3 regions of the Duganella sp. FT27W genome follow, and region 2 is predicted to be linked to each of the others. Evidence: predicted binding sites of a transcription regulator. Region 2 holds the regulator's gene; each other region holds the start of a gene.
The links. Region 2 encodes sigma-54, which starts transcription at its own class of promoters, with help from an activator protein. Its sites were predicted from a motif close to TGGCANGNAANCTGCTTT; they were not measured.
Positions count from the first base shown of each region.

Region 1: the regulator sigma-54 is predicted to act here: its motif matches at 5,305-5,322, upstream of F8197_RS28005 (methanol/ethanol family PQQ-dependent dehydrogenase).
Region 3: the regulator sigma-54 is predicted to act here: its motif matches at 2,596-2,613, upstream of F8197_RS14665 (DUF2126 domain-containing protein).

Region 1 covers NZ_WHIV01000009.1:6,387-13,600, reverse strand. The annotation lists gene F8197_RS28035 (4Fe-4S binding protein) at 1-581, opposite strand, end outside; gene F8197_RS28030 (porin) at 587-1,753, opposite strand; gene F8197_RS28025 (DUF779 domain-containing protein) at 2,048-2,431, opposite strand; gene adh (aldehyde dehydrogenase) at 2,441-3,961, opposite strand; gene pedF (cytochrome c-550 PedF) at 4,246-4,731, shown strand; gene F8197_RS28010 (high-potential iron-sulfur protein) at 4,789-5,109, opposite strand; gene F8197_RS28005 (methanol/ethanol family PQQ-dependent dehydrogenase) at 5,380-7,214, shown strand, end outside.
Region 2 covers NZ_WHIV01000004.1:263,438-270,651, reverse strand. The annotation lists gene F8197_RS18355 (monovalent cation:proton antiporter family protein) at 1-538, opposite strand, end outside; gene F8197_RS18350 (SIS domain-containing protein) at 665-1,663, shown strand; gene lptC (LPS export ABC transporter periplasmic protein LptC) at 1,663-2,265, shown strand; gene lptA (lipopolysaccharide transport periplasmic protein LptA) at 2,275-2,877, shown strand; gene lptB (LPS export ABC transporter ATP-binding protein) at 2,879-3,631, shown strand; gene F8197_RS18330 (RNA polymerase factor sigma-54) at 3,635-5,110, shown strand; gene hpf (ribosome hibernation-promoting factor, HPF/YfiA family) at 5,186-5,545, shown strand; gene F8197_RS18320 (alginate lyase family protein) at 5,608-6,570, shown strand; gene F8197_RS18315 (enoyl-CoA hydratase/isomerase family protein) at 6,567-7,214, shown strand, end outside.
Region 3 covers NZ_WHIV01000003.1:644,679-651,892, reverse strand. The annotation lists gene F8197_RS14665 (DUF2126 domain-containing protein) at 1-2,542, opposite strand, end outside; gene F8197_RS14660 (transglutaminase family protein) at 2,764-3,558, shown strand; gene F8197_RS14655 (putative zinc-binding metallopeptidase) at 3,485-4,627, opposite strand; gene kefC (glutathione-regulated potassium-efflux system protein KefC) at 4,750-6,567, opposite strand; gene F8197_RS14645 (NAD-dependent succinate-semialdehyde dehydrogenase) at 6,651-7,214, opposite strand, start outside.

The DNA.
Region 1 (7,214 bases), on a different contig from region 2:
ACTTGCAAAGCCGCGCCCAGCAGGCTCTCGTTGATGATGCGTACCGAAACCGTGGCCTTGGAAATGCCGTCCAGGTAGGCGCGTGCGGCATCGGGATTGCGCGCGGACCGCGCCCCGGTCTCGATGGTGATGCTCTGCCTGAGCGATACGCCCTGGTACTGGTGCACGTACTCCAGCAAGGGCGCTTCACCGAGCCCGTACTGGAATACCGGCTCGTGCTGCGACAGCACCTCCACGCCGATAAACTTCCCGGCCGGATCGATTGCCACCAGCAGGTTCACCGGCACGCCCGAAAAGCCGGGAATCGGCGCCAGGTCTGCCGATTCGAACACATAGCCAGCCAGCGCGCCGCCGGTTGCCTGCTGGCTGAATAGCGGCCACACGGGCAGCTCGGCGTCGCGCTCGCCCACCGTCAGCGGCGCGGGCACGCGGCGCGCCAGTTCGTCGCGCGTCAACACGCCCGCGTGCGATGGTGAGGCGCCAAGCGCCAACAAACAAACGACCGCGCCGGCGCCCAGCCACAGCGCCATGGACAGCACGCGCAGGCAGCGCGCGTGCAGCGTAGGCAAATGCGCGTTCATCGGTATCAGAAGAAGATGATGCCGCCGACCGAACCGCCATTGAGCTTCACCTCTGCGCCATTAAAACCCTTGGAGCGGGTTTGGCCCACTTCGCCCACCAGCGTAATGGCGTGGGTCAATGTGTAGTACGCGCCGAGCGTGAGGTTGGCATTCGACTTCAGGCCGCCGGTGCCGGCGGTATTGTCGCGATTGCGGCTGATGCCGTAACCGAGGCCCAGCTTCAGCTTTTGGTTCGGCTTGAAGGTGCCCTGGACGAAGGCGGCGCGGGTGCGCACATTGCCCTGGTCGGCATCGGACAGGATGCCCAGCCCCTTGCCGCTCTGGATGTTGGCGATCACGCCCACGGCGCCCTGCTGGTACGAGGCGCCCAGTTCCACGCCGGTCATGGTGAAGTCTTCGACGCCGGTGGCAATCGCTTCGAATTGTTGCGACTTGGCGCCGAGCCAGGTCTTGAAGCCGGCCGCCGCGTAGCTGACCTGCGCCTGCACCTGCGGACTCGATTTGGACGAGTACACGGGCGCGGCGACGATCGGCGTATCGGCCACGGGACTGACCAGCGCCACGTCGAAGCCGATGCCGGACGCCGACTTCGGTGCGGTGTACGCGATCTGGCCGTAGTAACCGACGTAGCTGTAGCCGGCCCCGATATGACCGAGCGTGACGCGGCCGCGCTGCGTGGCCTGCACCGGTGCGCCGGCGCCGATCAAGGTCATGTCGCCGAAGATGGCGCCGGTGCCGAAGATGCCGTTGTCGCGACCGAGCTTGATGGTGCCCATGCGGTCGTTACCGAACGAGAAATACGCCTGGCGCACATCGACACCGCTGTTGGCGGAGATGGCGCTGTCGGTAGCGGTGGCGTTGTACATGCCGATCAGCGCATTGACGTCGTAATCGCCCTGGCGCGACGTGGCCGATGTCACCAGGCCATTGGGCAGCAGGCCGTTGCCGATCGTGGTGCGGTTGGTTTCACCGCCGCAGCCCAGCGCTTTGCCGGCCAGCGCCAGCCCGCCCACGGCATTGCCATTGCCATCACCGCTGCACGACACCTGGGTGTAATACGCGTTGACCATGCCGCCGACCGACAGGTTCCAGTCGCCGGCTTTGAAATCGACCGCTTGTGCGGCAGGGATTGCGGCTGCGGCCAGCGCGCCCACCATGATTGCCTTTTTCATCGCTCATCTCCATAGCTTGTTTTTTTATCGGGTAGAACATCGCGCGTGATGTCCATCCGATCATGGCAATTTGCATGCCCGGCTCATGTCAGAGGAAGGAGGTGTGAGCGGTGCGCCGTATCGGATCAGCGCCGCTGCGCCGGCTGTTCAGAATTGGATCGCCGCGCGACAAAGCGAACGCACAAAAAAAAAGCCGACGGCAACAGCCGTCAGCTCAAAGTCCTGTCCGGGCTGACGCGGAGACGTGGCCAGCGTGATCGGAACCAGGAGACGCTAAAAAAACTGACTACTCCACTACCGCACCGGCGCAGATGGATGCTGCAACTGCGCCAGCTCGTCGTCGGTGAACAGGCGCGACCTGGTGAGGAAGCGGCGCCCGGTGCCGTTATCGAGCGAGAACATGCCGCCATTGCCATCGACGACGTCGATGATCAACTGCGTATGCTCCCAGTACGCGAACTGCTCGATTCCCATGTAGAACGGCGTGCCATCGAGGTTGCCGAGGTAGACGTCGCTGTCGGACACCGAGAACTCGCCGGCCGCGTAGCACATCGGCGCGCTGCCGTCGCAGCACCCGCCCGACTGGAAGAACATCAGCGGGCCATGCCGTGCACGCAGCGTGGCCAGCATGTCGATGGCGGCCGGGGTGGCCGTTACCCGTTCGATGGCGTGGCTCATCGCAGATCCTTAGAAGAAGCCGAGTGCGTTCGGGCTGTAGGACACCAGCAGGTTCTTGGTCTGCTGGTAGTGATCGAGCATCATCTTGTGGTTTTCGCGGCCGATGCCCGACTGCTTGTAGCCGCCGAACGCGGCGTGGGCCGGATACAGGTGGTAGCAATTGGTCCACACCCGGCCGGCCTGGATGGCGCGGCCCACGCGGAATGCGCGCGAACCGTCGCGGGTCCAAAGGCCGGCGCCAAGACCGTACAAGGTATCGTTGGCGATGCGCAGTGCGTCTTCCTCGTCCTTGAACGTGGTGACCGACACCACCGGTCCGAAAATCTCTTCCTGGAAGATGCGCATGCTGTTGTCGCCCTTGAACACGGTGGGCAGCACGTAATAGCCGCTTTCCAGGTCGCCGCCCTGTACATTGCGCTCGCCGCCGGCCAGGATTTGCGCGCCGTCCTGCTTGCCGATGTCGATGTACGACAGGATTTTTTCCAGCTGCTCCTGCGATGCCTGGGCGCCGAGCATGGTGCCGGCGTCGAGCGGGTTGCCCTGCTTGATGGCGGCCACGCGGGCCAGTGCACGCTCGATGAATTTTTCGTAAATCGATTCCTGGATCAGCACGCGCGACGGGCATGTGCACACTTCGCCCTGGTTCAGCGCGAACATGGCAAAGCCTTCCAGGCACTTGTCGAAGAATGCGTCGTCGGCATCCATCACGTCGGCAAAAAAGATGTTGGGCGATTTGCCGCCCAGTTCCAGCGTGACGGGAATCAGGTTTTGCGCCGCGTATTGCATGATCAGGCGGCCGGTGCCGGTTTCGCCGGTGAACGCGATCTTGGCGATGCGTTTATTCGATGCCAGCGGCTTGCCCGCTTCCAGGCCGAAGCCGTTGACGATGTTCAGCACGCCGGGTGGCAGCAGGTCGCCGATCAGTTCGATCAGCACCATGATCGACGCCGGGGTTTGTTCGGCCGGTTTCAGTACCACGCAATTGCCGGCGGCCAGTGCCGGCGCCAGCTTCCACACCGCCATCAGGATCGGGAAATTCCACGGAATGATCTGGCCGACCACGCCCAGCGGTTCGTGGAAGTGGTAAGCGTAGGTGTCCGAGTCGATTTGCGCAACCGAGCCTTCCTGGGCACGGATGCAACCGGCGAAGTAGCGGAAGTGGTCGATGGCCAGCGGGATGTCGGCCGCCGTGGTTTCGCGGATCGGCTTGCCGTTGTCGATGGTTTCGGCGGTGGCGATCAGCGCCAGATTCGCTTCCATGCGGTCGGCGATTTTATTGAGGATATTGGCGCGCTCGGTTTGCGAGGTTTTGCCCCAGGCAACCTTGGCGGCATGGGCGGCGTCCAGCGCCAGCTCCACGTCCTCGGCGGTGGAGCGCGCCACTTCGCAAAATACTTGGCCGGTGATGGGCGTGATGTTGCCGAAGTACTCACCCTTGACCGGCGCCACGAACTTGCCGCCGATGTAGTTATCGTAGCGTTGTTTGAAAGGATTGGCTACGCCCAGTTTGCTGATGTCTGCCAGATTCATGTCGTCCTCTTTCTCGTTGGATTACATCTATAAATGCGGAATCTACCGCCCTGCCTTCATTTCGCAAATGCCGTGCCAGCCGCTAAAGCCGCTGCCAGCGCAGCGCCCGGGCCGCCGCTGCGTCAAATGGGATCAGCCCCGGGTTGGCGGTGCGGCACAACTGTTCCATTCCTGAACACTGCAGTGTGAATGCAGTGGTCAGCCGTCGATGGCATACCGATTGCTATCGCTGTCTGCCACGCACTATGCGATCAACCGAATCGATCAACAACATGGAGACTACGATGACAACTACCCGCACCCATATCTGGCGCATCCTCGGTGGCCTGGGCGGCATGGCAACTTGCATGCTGGCTGCTGCCGTGTATGCCCACGGCAATATGACGCCGCAAGCAGTCGATACATCCACCCTGCCACAACTGGGCGCCGAGTGGCGCACGGAAAACCCGTATCGGAACAACACCGAAGCGATCCGCATCGGCAGCGCCGCGTACACGCAAAACTGCGCGCGCTGCCACGGGCTGGAGGCGGTGTCGGGCGGCATGGCGCCGGACTTGCGCAAGCTCGACAACGACTGCGCGGTGCTGGCCGATGCCAAGAAAAAGGATGCTTGCGCGCAGGAGATCGACCAGTACGTGCTGGAGACGGTGCGCCACGGTCGCTCGCGCAATGGCGCCGTCTACATGCCGCCGTTCGAGGGCGTTTTCACGCAAGAGGCAATCTGGGCGGTGAAGGCTTACCTGGAATCGCAGCGCGAACAAAAGCTGTAATTGCAGTGATTACAGAAGCAAGGGCGCTGCCGCGGCAGCGCCTTTTTTATTGAAGGGTTACCCAGGCGCCTTGGCCCACGCCACGCACCAGCCGGGCGCCGCGATCTGCTTGCGGCCGAACATCGCGCAGCCGGCCCACGGGTCGCCCTTCTTGCCCTGGAAGAAGGAACAGTTGTCGCAGCGCTGGGCCGGCACGTGTTGCGGATATTTTTTGCCATCGACCTTGGTCGTGTCGTGGCGGTAGCCGAGCGCCTTGGCCTGGTCGCTGTCCTCGTCCACCTTCGACGCCGAGGTTTGTGCGCCGGCCAGCGCGGTGGCGCCCATGCCGCCGACGGCAAGCAATTGGCAAATGAAATGGCGGCGTGGTGATGATTGCATGGTGGTCTCCTTGTGGTTGGGGGGGCGAAGGCACATGGCGGCCTTCTGCGTGCTATTCAGCAACCGCTGTGCCAGCGGCAATTCCCGGTGCCACCGATGCCCGTTGTTCAAAAATGTCACAGCCACGCGCAGCGGCTGTGGCAGGACAGCGCAGCACCGCCCGATGTAACGGCAGCAGCGCCCCGCTCATCACGCTGGCACGCATGTTGCTGAATTGACCGTAGCGATCCGTCGCGCCACCTCACCACAAAATCTATAAGGGAGACCAGCATGCAGCCAGTATTTCCACGTCCAGTCGCCGTCGCCATCCTTGTCCTGATCGCCGCAGGTGCCCATACGGCCAACGCCGCCGACACCAAGGTGACCTGGGACGATATTGCCAATGCCGACCAGGGCACCAAGCAAGTGCTCAGCTACGGCCTGGGCCTGAAAGCGCAGCGCCACAGCCTGGCCAAGCGCATCAATACGAAGAACGTCGACCAGATCGTGCCGGCCTGGACCTTCTCGTTCGGTGGTGAAAAGCAGCGCGGCCAGGAAGCGCAGGCACTGGTACACGACGGCATCATCTACGTGACGGCGTCGTACTCGCGCATCTATGCGCTCGACGCCAAGACCGGCCACCAGCTGTGGGCCTACGAACACCGGCTGCCCGACGATATCCGCCCATGCTGCGACGTGGTCAATCGCGGCCCGGCGATCTACGGCGACAAGGTGTACTTCGGCACGCTCGATGCGCGCATCGTCGCGCTCAACAAGAACACCGGCAAGGTGGTGTGGAACGAAAAATTCGGCGACCAGAAACTCGGCTACACGATGACCGGTGCGCCATTCATCATCCGCGAAAAAGGCGGCCGCGTACTGCTCATCCACGGCAACTCGGGCGATGAATTCGGCGCCCAGGGCTGGTTGTTCGCACGCGACCCGGACACCGGCGCCGAGGTATGGGCCCGTCCGCTGGTGGAAGGCCACGTGGGCCGCGCCGACGGCAAACCCGGCACGCCCACCGGCGACGCCAACGCCCCAAGCTGGCCGCGCGACAAGGACGGCAAGCTGCGCGACGCCTGGGAACACGGCGGCGGCGCACCATGGCAAACGGCGTCGTTCGATCCCGAAACCAACACCATCATCATCGGCGCCGGCAACCCGGCGCCATGGAACACCTGGGAGCGCACCAAGGAGGGCGACGACCCGCGCAACTGGGACAGCCTGTTTACGTCCGGCCAGGCGTATGTCGATGCCAGCACAGGCGAGCTGAAAGGCTTTTACCAGCATACGCCGAACGATGCCTGGGACTTCTCGGGCAATAACTCGGTGGTGCTGTTCGACTACAAGGACGCCAAAACCGGCAAGTTGATCAAGGCCAGCGCGCACGCCGACCGCAACGGCTTCTTCTACGTAACCGACCGGACCAAGCTGGCCACCGGCGCCGGCTATCCGAACAAGCCGACGTCGCTGATCAACGCGTGGCCGTTCGTGGACGGCATCAACTGGGCCAAAAGCATCGACCTGAAAACCGGGCGGCCGGTGGAAAACGGCAAGCGCCCGCCATTGCCGGAAAAAGGCGCCGACAAGGGAAAGGCCGTGTTCGTGTCACCGCCATTCCTGGGCGGCACCAACTGGATGCCGATGTCGTACTCGCCCGATACCGGCCTGTTCTACATCCCCGCCAACCACTGGGGCATGGATTACTGGACCGAGCAAATCCACTACAAGGCCGGCTCCGCTTATCTGGGCCAGGGCTTCCGTATCAAGCGCCTGTATGACGACCACATCGGCACCCTGCGCGCGATCGATCCGAAGACCGGCAAGATCGTCTGGGAAAACAAGGAAAAATTCCCGCTGTGGGGCGGCACGCTCACCACGGCTGGCGGCTTGCTGATCACCGGCACCTCGGACGGCTACGTCAAAGCGTTCGACGCCAAGACCGGCAAGGAACTGTGGAAATACCAGACCGGTTCCGGCGTGGTGTCGGTGCCGATCACCTGGGAAATCGATGGCGAGCAATACATCGGCCTGTCCAGCGGCTACGGCGGCGCGGTGCCGCTGTGGGGCGGCGACATGGCGGAGCTGACCAAGCAGGTCACGCAAGGCGGCAGCTACTGGGT
Region 2 (7,214 bases):
GCTGGCCCAGCGACGGGATCATGATCAGCAGCGGCACCACGGCCAGATCCTGGAACAGCAGGATGCCGATGATCTTGCGGCCATGCTCGCTCTCGAGCTCGAGCCGCTCGGTCAGCATCTTGACCACGATGGCGGTGGACGACATGGCCAGCGCGCCACCGAGCGCAAACGCGCCTTGCCAGCTGATCTGTAAATGGGCGGGTAGCTGGCTGGCGATGAGCCAGCCGAACAGCAGGGTGGCGATGATGGTAAACGCCACCTGCGCCAGCCCGAGGCCGAACACGATGCCGCGCATCGCCAGCAGCTTGGGCAGCGAGAATTCGAGCCCGATCGAGAACATCAGGAATACCACGCCGAACTCGGCCAGGCCGTGGGTAGCTTCGCTCTCCATGGCCCAGCCGAGCGCGTGGGGGCCGATCAGGATGCCGACGGCCAGGTAGCCGAGCATGGGCGGCAGATGCATCATGCGGAAGGCCACCACGCCCAGCACGGCGCTGCCTAACAAGACCAGGGTCAGTTCGAGCGGTGAAAACGTCATGTTGCCGTAGCCGTCAGTTTTTTATTCAGTGGTTGCGCACCACACAGGCGCATTGTTTCGACTGGCAAGTTTTTTGCTTTCTTAATTCGGCTATACTTGGGTATGAGTGTAACCCATGAAAAAACAATGCTGAAAGCTTTTGACGCAAAAATGGCGGCGCATGCGCTGCGGCTCGCCCGTGAAACGTTGCAAAACGAGGCCGCCGCCATTACTGCGCTGGAGCTGCGCCTGGGTGACGACGATACCGTCGTCAAAGCGATTGAACTGTTGTTTAATTGCAAGGGTAGGGTGGTGGTGTCCGGTATCGGCAAGTCCGGTCACATCGCCCGCAAGATGGCGGCCACGTTCGCCTCCACTGGCACCCCCGCCATGTTCGTGCACCCGGCCGAGGCTGCGCACGGCGACCTCGGCATGGTCACCGCTGACGACGCTTTCATTGCCATTTCGTACTCGGGTGAAAGTACCGAGCTGATGACCATCCTGCCGGTGGTCAAGCGCATGGGCAGCAAGGTCATTGCCATTACCGGCAAGCCGGGCTCCAGCCTGGCCAGCATCGCCGATGTCCACCTCAATGTTGCGGTGGCCAAGGAGGCGTGCCCGATGAACCTGGCGCCCACCACGTCCACCACCGTCACGCTGGCGCTGGGCGACGCGCTGGCAGTGGCCTTGCTCGATCTGCGCGGTTTCAGGGAAGAAGATTTCGCCCGGTCGCACCCGGGCGGCGCGCTGGGTCGGCGCCTGCTGACGCACGTGCGCGACGTCATGCGCAGCGGCGCCGATGTACCGAAGGTGCGCGCCGACGTCAAGCTCACCGACGCGCTGCTGGAAATGACCAGGAAGGGCATGGGCATGACCGCCGTGGTCGATGCCGACGACCAGCCGATCGGCGTGTTTACCGACGGCGACCTGCGCCGCATGATCGACAAGGTGCAGGACTTCACCCAGGTCCTGATCCGCGACGTCATGCACGCCAACCCGCGCAGCATCGCGCCGGAACAGCTGGCGGTCGATGCGGTCGCAATCATGGAACAGTTCCGCATCAACCAGGTGCTGGTGGCCGATGCCGATGGCAGGCTGGTCGGTGCGCTGCACATCCACGACCTCACACGCGCCAAGGTGATCTGATGCCTAACGTACGTAAAAGAACCGCCCACCGCTGGTCGCTCACCTGGATGGTCGTGATCGGCGTATTTGTGGCCGTCGGTACCGGCTGGATGGTGCAGTTGATTAACGAATCGAACCAGGATACGGCGCAGGACAAGTTCCGCAACGAGCCCGATTACATCATCGACCGGTTCAGCGTGGTGCGCATGACCAAGGACGGCAAGCCGGCTTATATCATTTCCGGCGACAAGCTCACCCACCTGCCGGCCGAAGAAGCGTCCGACATCATCAAGCCCTATATCAACACCTTGTCGGCCGAGCATCCGCCAATGACGGTGCGCGGCGACACCGCCCGCGTCGATCAGGACAACTCGCGCGTCAAGCTCGACGGCAACGTCAGCGTGGTGCGCCCGGCCAGTGGCAAGAGCCAGGCCATGAGCCTGACCACGTCCACGCTCACCGTGTTCCCGGACGAACAACGGATGGAAACCGTCGCACCGGTCGAACTGCACCTGGGCAAGACGGTGGCCACGGGCGTGGGCATGACCGCCAACAATGCAACGCTGCAAACCCAACTGGGTGGACGCGGCAAGATCACCGTGCCGCCGCATGCGGCACGCTAAAGGAAGATTATGAGAGCAATCACCAAGCAAACCTTCTGGTCGGCGGCACTGCTGCTGGCAGCACTGGCCATCCCGGCGCACGCCGAAAAAGCCGACTCCAACAAGCCGATCGAAGTGTCGTTCGACCAGGCCGACTCCGACGACGTCAAGCAGATCAAGACCTTCACCGGCAACGTCATCCTCACGCGCGGCACCATCCGCATGACCTCGCCCAAGGCGGTGGTCACGCAAGATCCCGAGGGCTACCAGTTCGTGGTGCTCACCGGCACGCCCGGCGTGCAGGCAACGTTTCGCCAGAAGCTTGACGGCGACACCGACAAATGGGTGGAAGGCCAGGCCGACCGCATCGAATACGACGACAAGACCGAGCTGGTCAAGCTGATTTCCAAGGGCCGCATCAAGCAGCTCGAGTCGGGCAAGGTCACCAGCCAGGTCGATGGCGAGTTCATCTCGTACGACAGCCGCCGCGAAGTGTTCGCGGTCAAGAACAGCAGCAGCGGCGAGAGCAAACCGGGCGCCGGCCGCGGCACCATGGTGATCCAGCCGTCGTCCAAGCGCCCGCCGATCGCGCCGGCGCAGCCGGTGCCTGCCACCCAGCCTGCGGGGAAATGACATGGAACCAAGTTGCGGTAGCACCCTGATCGTTCGCGGCCTGCAGAAAAGCTATGGCAAGCGCCAGGTCGTGCACGACGTCTCGCTGCAAGTAGAGTGCGGCGAAGTGGTGGGTTTGCTCGGCCCCAACGGCGCCGGCAAGACCACGTCGTTTTACATGATCGTCGGCCTGGTACCGTCCGACGCCGGCACCATCGATATCGGCGGCGTCGACGTCTCGTCACTGCCGATCCACCGCCGCGCCTCGCTCGGCCTGTCGTACCTGCCGCAGGAAGCGTCGGTGTTCCGCAAGCTGACGGTGGAAGAAAATATTCGCGCTGTCCTCGAAATTCAAAAAGTGGACGGCAAGCCTTTATCCAAGGCTGACATTACTGAACGGCTCAATACCCTGCTGGCCGATTTGCAAATCGAGAAGCTGCGCGACAACCCCGCGCTCTCGCTCTCCGGCGGCGAACGCCGCCGGGTGGAGATCGCCCGTGCGCTGGCCACCAACCCGCGCTTCGTGCTGCTCGACGAACCATTCGCCGGGGTCGACCCGATTGCCGTGATCGAGATCCAGCGCATCGTGCGCTTTCTCAAGGAGCGGCAAATCGGCGTCCTCATTACCGATCACAATGTGCGCGAGACGCTGGGCATCTGCGACCGCGCATATATCATCAACCAGGGCTCGGTGCTGGCGTCGGGCCGTCCGGACGACATCATCGCCGACGAGTCGGTGCGCCGCGTCTACCTGGGTGAACACTTCCGAATGTAATCCATGAAACAGTCGTTGCAACTGCGGACCTCGCAGCATCTCGCGCTGACGCCCCAACTGCAGCAATCGATCCGCTTGCTGCAGCTTTCCACGCTGGAGCTGCACCAGGAACTCGAACAACTCCTGACCGACAATCCCTTGCTCGAGCGGCTCGACGATCCGCTCGACCATTCTCTGCGGCTGTTGTCCGACGGCGCCATCAGCCAGCAGGCGCCGTCCGGCGAAGCACCGTCCGAATCGGGTCCGCAGGAAGCGGCGCCCGCCGGCGAGGCCGACGCCTACGACGGCCCCGCCGCCGATACCGAAAGTACCACCGCCGAAGCGGACATGGACTGGAGCGACGCCGGCCGCAGCAAGGCGCCCGACGACGAAGACGCGCGTCCGCAAATCGAAGCGCACCACTGCACCCTGCGCGAGCACCTGATGGAGCAGATGCGGGTGACCGTGCTCGAGCTGCGCGACCGCGCGCTGGTCGAACTGATCATCGATGCACTCGACGAAAACGGCTACCTCGAAGAAGCGCTCGACGAGATCCACGCGCGCCTGCCCGAGGAACTGGAAGTGGAACTCGACGAGCTGCAAACGGCGTTGTCGCTGCTGCAAAGTTTCGACCCTGCAGGGGTGGGGGCGCGCAATGCGGCCGAGTGCCTGGCGCTGCAAATCAAGCGCTTGCCCGGCATCCCGATGGTGACGCGACGGATGGCCGTGGCCATCGTCGAAAAGCACCTGACGTGGTTTGCCCAGCGCGATTTCAACAAGCTGAAAAAAGCGCTGCTGTGCGACGACGAAGACCTGCGCGAAGCGCAGACCGTGATCCGCCAGTGCAATCCGCACCCCGGTGCGGCGTTCGCCTCCGACGTCTCCGACTACGTGGTGCCGGACGTGATCGTGAAAAAATCGCGCACCGGTTGGCAGGTCAGCCTGAACAACGACGTCATGCCGCGCCTGCGTGTGAACGCCATGTACGCCAACCTGCTCAAGCAGGGCAAAGGTGAGGGCGCCATGGGCGCGCAGCTGCAGGAGGCGAAGTGGCTGATCAAGAATATGCGCCAGCGGTTCGACACCATCCTGCGCGTGGCACAAGCGATAGTAGAACGACAAAAGAACTTTTTCTCGCACGGCGCGGTTGCCATGCGCCCCCTTGTGCTTCGCGAAATTGCTGATACACTGGGTTTACACGAGAGCACCATTTCTCGGGTAACAACTCAGAAATACATGCTGACTCCGCACGGCATGTTTGAGCTGAAATATTTTTTTGGTAGCCACGTCGCCACCGAAGCGGGAGGTGAAGCCAGTTCGACGGCGATACGGGCACTGATCGTGCAACTGACAGGAGCTGAAGACCCTAAAAATCCTTTATCCGACAGTAAGATTGCGGACATGCTGGGAGAACAGGGCATGGTGATTGCGCGACGCACTGTTGCCAAATATCGCGAAGCCCTCAAAATCCCTCCAGTCAGTCTCCGCAAGTCTTTGTAGTGCACTGGTTCCTGCGTGCCCGGCATCAATGGGCAACGCACTAACCGTCAGCGACATCTATCTTTAGGAGTGTGTATGAATCTCACCATCAGTGGACATCATCTCGAAGTGACCGCCGCCATTCGTGAATACGTGCAGAGCAAGCTCGAACGCGTGACACGGCACTTTGATCAAGTGATTGATATTGCTGTCATTCTGACCGTAGATAACCTTAAAGAGAAAACCAAGCGCCAAAAGGCTGAAATCAATCTGCGCCTGTCCGGTAAAACGGTCTACGTGGAAAGCCTGTCGCAAGACCTGTACGCTGCGATCGACACCCTGATCGACAAGCTGGACCGCCAGGTCATGAAGTACAAAGGCAAAGTCCAACAGCACGGCCACGATGCGATCAAGCATCTCCCGGATAACTTCGAACCAGCTGCCGCCGCCCTTTAACAACGGCGCGACACACCAACTAAGGGCGCTGAACGAGCGCCCTTTCTTGTTTCTGGAGCTACATGAAAATTGTTTATCTGGTTTATACCGTTCTCCTTTCCGCCTCCGCTGCTTCCGCCGTCGCCGCTACCTGCCAGCCGGCGCCGGCCGCCGTCATCGACATCGACGCCAACAGCTACTACAACGACGCCAACCATTCCGTGATCGACCCGGCGCGGCGCGCCAAAAACATTGCCAGCACCGAGCCGGTCGAACAATTCTTGTCTGGTGTCGCCCGCAACGCCAGCCGCTACCAGGCCAACAGCAAGCCGCAAGACGCCGCCTGCGCCTTGAACTGGCTGGATAGCTGGGCCGGCCAGCAGGCCATGCTGGGCAAGATGTCGAGCGAGCAGGCGTATTTCGTGCGCAAGTGGACGCTCGGTGGCCTCGCGCTCAGCTATGCGCGCGTGCAGGCAGCCGCCACGCCCGCGCAAAAGAAAGCGATCGAAGCGTGGCTGTCCACGCTGGCCGACGCCACGCTGGTCCACGCCGACACCCGCAAGGGCAAGCGCAACAACCATTACTACTGGGAAGGGCTGGCCGTGACTGCCGTCGGCGCCGTCACCCACGACCAGCGTTTATTAACATGGGGGCACGGCGTGTTCGACAACGCGATGGCCCAGGTCGCTTCGGACGGCGCGCTGCCAGCCGAGATGGCGCGCGGCGCCAAGGCGCTGCATTACCACGCGTTCGCTGCCGCGCCGCTGACCATGATGGCATCGATTCTTGACCTGCAATCGCCGACGCTGGACCGGCTGGTGACATACACGCTGGCCGCTGCGCGCAATCCGTCGACCATGAACCAGGTCACCGGCTTCAGGCAGGAAACAGTGACTGATATGCCGTTTGCCGTGATCTATGCGCGCCACATGGGGCACCCGCCGGCAGCCGCTGCAAAATTCCAGGCCCGCCTGGGCGGCGATTTAACCTTGCCCAACCCGCTAGAACACTTGCCTTCGTCGAACAAATCCACAGGACAGCCATGAGCGAAAACGTAATAACGACCGTCAGCCAAGGCACCGGCGTCATCACGCTCGATCGTCCGCGCGCGCTCAACTCGCTGTCACTCGACATGGTGCGCGCCATCACGCACACCTTGCTGGCCTGGCGCGACGACGACGCCGTGCAGGCGGTGGTCGTGCGCAGCAGCAGCGACAAGGCGTTTTGCGCCGGCGGCGACATCCGCTTCTTCCACGACCTGGGCCGCGCCACGCCGCAGCAGGGCAGCGCGCTGGTCGAGGATTTCTTCACCGAGGAATACGCGCTCAACCACCTGGTCCACCATTACCCGAAACCGTATATCGCGGTGATGGACGGCGTGGTGATGGGCGGCGGCATGGGCGTGGCGCAGGCCGGTCCGCACAGCCGCACACGCATCGTCACCGATCGCACGAAGATGGCAATGCCGGAGACCAATATCGGCCTGTTCCCGGACGTCGGTGCCAGCTATTTTCTGTCCCGTTTGCCGGGCCGGTTGGGGCTGTACCTGGGCATCACCGGCGCCACCATCGGCGCAGCCGATGCGCTGTATGCGGGACTGGCCGACCATTACGTGCCGGCGGCCGATTTAACGGCGCTGGGAGAGGTTTTGAATGCGGGTGTCGGTGCTGGCCTGCCGGCGGCGATTGCG
Region 3 (7,214 bases), on a different contig from region 2:
GGCCCAGGCGACCGGTGGGACCGTCCGGCGAATACAGCTTGTCGATCGAGAATTCGGAGCGGTGCGTATTACCGGTCAGATCGACCAGCATATTACGCAGCAGGCGATCGACCATCCACGGCTTGTCGCCGTCGTGCATGGTCGGCAGCACTTGGTCCATCTGCTGGAAGGCGATGGCCAGCTCGTACAGGTTGTCGTCGCGCGCTTCATCGACGCGCGGCGCCTGGCTGGTCGGTCCGATGAAGGTGCCGGAGAACAGGTACGACAATGCCGGGTGCACCTGCCAGTACGTGATCAGGCTTTTCAGCAGGTCGGGCCGGCGCAGCATCGGGCTGTCTTCGGCCGTGGCGCCGCCCAGCGTGGCGTGGTTGCCGCCGCCGGTGCCGGTGTGGCGGCCGTCGAGCATGAATTTTTCGGTGCCCAGGCGCGTCAGGCGCGCTTCCTGGTACAGCGTGGACATGTTATAGACCAACTCATTCCAGCTGGCCGCCGGATGGATGTTCACCTCGATCACGCCGGGATCGGGCGTCACGCTGAGCAGCTTGATGCGCGGGTCGCGCGGCGGCGCATAGCCTTCGAGGCGCAGCTTGAACTTCAGTCTGGACGCGGTGTTTTCCACGGCCGACACCAGCGCCAGGTAGTCCTCGATGCGTTTGAGCGGCGGCATGAAGACGTGCAGGCGGCCGCCGCGCACTTCCACGCACAGCGCGGTGTGGATCACATCGCGGGCGGCGGGGTCTTGCGGCGTGCGCGCCTTGGCCTGTTCGGCCGACTTGCCGGCGGCCAGGCCCAGTACCGGGCGCTTCTCTTTTTTGGTGACCGGCAGCGCGCCGCGCGGGGAAAACGGATCGACATCGAACTCGAGGTCGGCCTCGCGCTCTTCCGGTAGTACCCACGGCAGCGTGGACAGCGGCAGGCGCAGGCCCATCGGCGAATCGCCTTCGAGCAGATACAGGTGCTCGCGGCGCAGCGGCCAGGCCGACGTGCGCCAGTTGGTGCCCAGCATGACCGACGGATCGTAGTCGGCCGCTTTCAACGGCAGCACGTAGCCGGCTACCTGGCCCAGGCCGCGCTCGAGCAGGCGCGCCAGGCGGCGCCGCTCTTCCGGTGATTTCAGGTCAGCCTGCAGAGGATCGATATTGCGCGGCAGGGCTTGCTCGCGCTGGGTTTGCAGCAGCACGTCCTCGTAGGCGGCAATGGGGCTGTTGGCGGGCAGGCGCAGGGTCTTCGTCAGTTCGGCGATGAAGCTGGCCGCTTCGTCGCTGCCGTAGCCATCGTTGACGTGATCGTCGGAGAACAGCGACGCGTCGAACCACATCGGCTGGCCATCGACGCGCCAGAAGATATTCAATGCCCAGCGCGGCAGCGGCTCGCCCGGGTACCATTTGCCCTGGCCGTAGTGCAGCATGCCGCCGGGGGCAAAGTGGTTTTTCAGGCGGTGCATCAGGTTGCCGGCCAGCTCGCGCTTCTTGTCGCCGTGGGCCAGCGTGTTCCATTCGGCGCCGTCCATGTCGTCAATCGAGACAAAGGTCGGCTCGCCGCCTTGCGTCAGGCGCACGTCCTGGCGCTTGAGGTCGGCATCGACCTGCTGACCCAGCTGGTCGATCTTGTGCCAATCGGCTTCCGAATACGGTTTGGTCACGCGCGGGTCTTCGTGGATGCGGGTGACCGTCATCTCGTGGAAGAACGTCACTTCAGCCTGGTCGGTATAGCCGCTGACCGGCGCAGCCGACGACGGCATCGCCGTGCAGGCCAGCGGAATATGGCCTTCGCTGGCCAGCATGCCGGAGGTGGGGTCGAGACCGATCCAGCCGGCGCCGGGGATGTACACCTCGGTCCACGCGTGCAGGTCGGTAAAGTCTTCGGCCGCGCCGCTGGGGCCGTCCAGCGCTTCCTGGTCGGCGCGCAGCTGGATCAGGTAGCCGGACACGAAACGTGCCGCCAGCCCCAGTTCACGCAGGATCTGCACCAGCAGCCAGCCGGTGTCGCGGCATGAGCCCGACCGTTTTTCCAGCGTGTCTTCCGGCGTCTGCACGCCCGGTTCCATGCGCAGCAGGTACGCGATATCGAGCTGCAGGCGCTGGTTAATCGCCACCAGGAAGTCGTTGGTGAGGATCGGTTCTGCCAGCAGCGCGGTGCGGGCCGACGCCACCCATTCTTTCAGCAGCGGGCCGGCCGCTTCGGTGCGCAGGTAGGGACTCAGTTCGGAAGTCAGTTGTTCCGGGTAGGCGAAAGGGAACTTCTCGGCATATTTTTCAACAAAGAAATCGAACGGGTTGATGACCGTCATGTCGGCCACCAGGTCCACCGTGAAGTCGAGGACGTCGGTTTTTTCCTGGAAGACAAAACGGCCAATGTAATTGCCGTACGGGTCTTGCTGCCAGTTGATGAAGTGGTCTTCGGGCTGTACCGTCAGCGAGTACGACAAGATCGGTGTGCGCGCGTGCGGAGCCGGGCGCAAGCGTACTTCGTGCGGCGACAGGTTGACCAGGCGGTCATAACGGTAACTGGTCTTGTGGTGCAGCGCGATACGGATAGCCATGCGGAATGCCTTTTCGATGTGGGCGCGACCTGGTTCATCGCGATGTGCTTAAGTAAGCATGATTCATACCTGAAATCTCAGCGTAACACGCCGCACACCGCAGGCACGTTTCTTGATAATAGTGTCGATGCTAAGATGCGTGCACCGTGTTCACCTCGGCGCATCCGGCAACGTGCGCCATTATGGTGCAGACCACTTCGATATTGAAAGAGATACTCCCCATGTGGCTGCGTACTGCCTGCAAACTTGCATTCACCCTGGACGGCCCCACGCCGTTTATCCTGATGCTGCGCGCGCGCAGCGGCGCCCAGCAATGGGTGGCGCGCGAGTCCTATACGCTCACGCCGAGTGTGCCGGTGGTGGAGTTTACCGATATGTATGGCAACCTGTGCCAGCGCGTGGTGGCGCCGGCCGGCGAATTTTCGATCGAGACATCGGCCGACGTGATGACCGCCGACGAGATCGACGTGGCGCCCGGGGCGCCGTTCGACGCGGTGCAGCACCTGCCCGACGCCGTGCTGACCTTCCTGCTATCGAGCCGCTATTGCGAATCCGAGCAGTTCACCACCATGGCGAACGAAATCGTTGCCGATGTGGCGCCCGGTTACGACCAGGTAGCCGCGATCAGCGACTGGATCCGGCGCGAGGTGCGTTTCGATCCCAATACGCTGTATGGCCAGATGACCGCGACCGAGGTCAACCTGCGGCGCGAAGGCGTGTGCCGCGACTTGGCGCACCTTGGCATTGCCCTGTGCCGCAGCCTGTGCATTCCGGCGCGCATGGTGGTGGGATATTTGCATGACCTGGTGCCGATGGACCAGCATGCCTGGTTCGAAGCCTGGGTGGGCGGCCGCTGGTACACCTTCGATCCCACCCAGGACACCGCGCGCGGCGGCCGTGTCACGCTCGCTTACGGACACGACGCCGCCGACGTGGCGATCTTCAACCAGTTTGGGCCAGCGTCGCCACCGGTGCTGATGCAGGTATCGGTGGAGCTGCTGGACGCGCCTGCTTGATGCCGGTGGTTTTGTAGGAAGCAACCACCTTGTGGACGAAGGTCAGCTTCTCCAGCACCGGCGTGCTGAGCTTGAACGGATACGAGTCCGGCATGCCGATGCTGCGATTCAGACTGTTGAGCACGTAAGTCAGCGCGAACCAGTCGGAGATGGTGTCGTCAAAGGTGTCCAGCCTGGTCGGCAAGGTGACGCCATCGAGCGACGGCTCGTCGGCCTTGGCGGGCTTGAGCGACAGGCCGCACGAGTGCGCGGTTTCCAGCGTATCGATCATGTGCAGGTAGTGGGCCCAGGTTTCGGCCCAGTCTTCCCACGGGTGCGAGCTGGCATAGCTGCTGACGAAACGCTCTTCCCAGTCGGCCACCGGGCCATTCTCGTAATGGCGCTTGAGCGCTTCGCTGTAATCGGCGCGCTCGTCGCCGAACAGGGTGCGGAAGCTGTCGATCCACGGCGTATCGACCACCAGCCGGTCGAAATAATAATGGCCGCTCTCGTGGCGGAAATGCCCGAGCAGCGTGCGGTAGCGCTCGTGCATCTGCTCGCGTGTGCGTTCCCGCTCGGCCGGATCGGCTTCGGCGATGTTCAGGGTGATCAGGCCGTCGTCGTGGCCCGTCATCACGCATTCGTCGGGGGTGGCGCCGTCTTCCAGGAACTGGAATGCCAGGCCGGTTTCGGGCGCATCTTCTTTCGAGTCCGGCGTCAGGTTGAGCGCGGCCAGCGAGAACAGCAGGCGGCGCTTGGCGGTTTCCAGGCGTGACCAGAGAATGTGGTTCTTTTCCGACGACAGGGCAGGAATAACCACCGTCAGCTGGCAAGACTCGCACAGATCGTGCGCGTCGTCGGCCGGTATCATCCAATTGCACACATTGTGTTCCACGTAGTTGCTGCACTGTTTATACAGCTTGCCGGCGTCTTTCTTGTTCAGACTGCTCCACAGGCCGTTGTCGGCCGGTTCGTAGGCGTTGATGGTGCGCAGTGCCGGCTCGAAGCCGAGCATGCTCTCGCAGTTGGAACAGTGGGTATTTTCGAAAAACACTTGCTGGGAACATTTGTCGCAATGAAACGTTTTCATGGGGCACCGGGTTGAGAGAGGTTGTGAGGGTTTTGTTATTGTAGTTTCACAATCTACCAGCAAAATTGGCAGTGCAATGGTCGTGTAAGACTATGCCTCGCAATCGTGCGCGGGGTGCGCCATCAGTCAGTTTTCAACGTGCCCGCCTGCTCGGCGTCCCTGAACGCCGCCGCGTCGCCCGCCATCATTTCTTCGAGTTCCAGGCGGCCCTTGCGGGTGATCGACACCATTTCGTCCTGGTCTTGCTGGTGCGGGTACACTTCCAGCAGGGTTTTCAGGTTGTGGTTGCGGAAGATGCGCGTGGCCTGCTCCGCGCGTTCGGTGCTGAAGCCCAGTTGTTGCAGCACCTTGCCGCCCAGTTGCAGCGATGCCTCGAAGGTTTCGCGTTCGATCAGCGTCACCCCACGGTCGAGCAGCGCGTAGTAGTGCGACACGTTGCGGGCGCGCGCCAGGATGGTCAGGGCCGGGTAGCGCTCGCGCACGGCATCGACCAATTCGAGGCTCTCGTCCACGGTGTCGATGGCGATCACCAGCGCGCTGGCCTTGCCGATGCCGGCCGCTTCCAGCAGGTCGATGCGGGTGGCGTCGCCATAAAAGACTTCGTAGCCGAACTTGCGCAGCAGTTCGATCTGGTCGGGGTCGTGGTCGAGCACGGTCACGCCGATGCGGTTGGCCGACAGCAGGCGGCCGATGATCTGGCCGAAGCGCCCGAAGCCGGCGATGATCACCGGGTTCTCCACCGCGATCTGGTCCGCTTCGCGTTTCTTCTTTGCCGTACGCAGGCGCGGCGCCACCACCCTGTCGTGCAGCAGGAGCAGCAGCGGCGTGGCCACCATCGACAGCGTGACCACGAGCACCAGCAGGGCGGACGTGGCGGGCGGCAGCACCTTGGCGTCAACGGCCGTGCCGAAAACGACGAAGGCGAATTCGCCGCCCTGCGACATCAGCATCGCAAAGAACAGGCGCTGGCCGCGCGGGATGTCGAACCAGAACGACAGCCCGTACAACATGCCGCCCTTGATCAGCAGCAGCGCGCAGGTCAGGCCCAGCACCAGCCACGGCTGCGCCAGCAGCAGGCCGAAGTCGGCCGACATGCCCACCGCCATGAAGAACAGTCCCAGTAGCAGGCCCTTGAACGGTTCCAGGTCGCTGATCAGTTGGTGGCGGTACTCGGAGTCGGCCAGCAGCACGCCGGCGGTGAACGTGCCGAGCGCCAGCGACAGGCCCACCCATTCCATCAGCAGGCAAATGCCGATGATGAGCAGCAGCGCAAAGCCGGTAAACAATTCGCGCAGGCCGGTGCGGGCCAGGTAGCGCATCACCGGATTGACCAGGAAGCGTCCGCACGCGATCAGGGTGAGCAGCACGGCCAGCAGCTTGACGGCCTTCATCCAGCCCTGCTCGTCGTGGTCGGCGACCACGCCGGCCATGGCCAGCAGCGGCACCAGCGCGATCATCGGGATGGCGGCGATATCCTGCAACAGCAAGATGGAGAAGCTGGCCGACCCGGCCGGGCTCGGTAACAGCTTGCGCTCGCCCAGCGTGGCCAGCACGATGGCGGTGGACGAGAGCGAGAGCGCCAGGCCGGCGACCAGCGCGATATGCCAGTCGATGCCGCAGGCAATCGCCACGCCGGCCAATGCAGCGCTGACAGTGAGCACCTGCAAACCACCCCAGCCGAAGATGGGACGGCGCAGCGACCACAGCTTTCTGGGTTCGAGTTCGAGGCCGATCAGGAACAGCATCAGCACCACGCCGAATTCGGAGATGCTGAGCACGTCCTCGACATTGCCGATCAGGGACAGGCCCCAGGGACCGATGATGGCGCCGGCTGCGAGATAGCCGAGCACGGCGCCCATGCCGGCGCGCTTGGCCAGCGGCACCAGCACCACGGCCGCTACCAGGTAAAACACCATGTGGAGCAGGAAGCCGTGGCTCATGAGAAGGAGGAGGAGAGGTTGTTCATCGGATCAGTATCGCATCCGGCGACTACCGCCGTCCATCCTCCAGTAGGGTTACAGGGTTACACGCCGACCATCGACACTGCCTTGGTGTTCAGGTAAGCCTCCAGCGCCTCCGGGCCGCCTTCCGAACCGTAGCCCGAATCCTTGACGCCGCCAAACGGCATCTCGGCGCTGGGCGTGGCCGGCTGGTTAATCCACAACATGCCCACTTCGACGTTGTGCATCAGCTGGTGGGCATTCTTGATCGAGCGGGTGAACGCATAACCGGCCAGGCCGAACGGCAGGCGGTTCGATTCGGCGATCGCCTCGTCCAGGGTGTCGAAGCCACGGATGGCCGCGACCGGGCCGAACGGTTCGTCGTTGAACACGCTGGCGTTCAAGGGCACGTCGGCCAGGATGGTGGGCGCGAAGAAATTGCCTTCGGTGCCCACGCGCTGGCCGCCGGTCGCCACGTTGGCGCCCTTGGCGCGGGCATCGTCCACCAGTTGCGTCATGGCGGTCACGCGGCGCGGGTTGGCCAGCGGACCCAGGGTGGTGCCGGCGTCAAGACCGTTGCCGAGCTTCAGGCCTTCGGCATGGGCAACCATGGCGCGGGTGAACTCGGCCTTGATGCTGTTATGCAC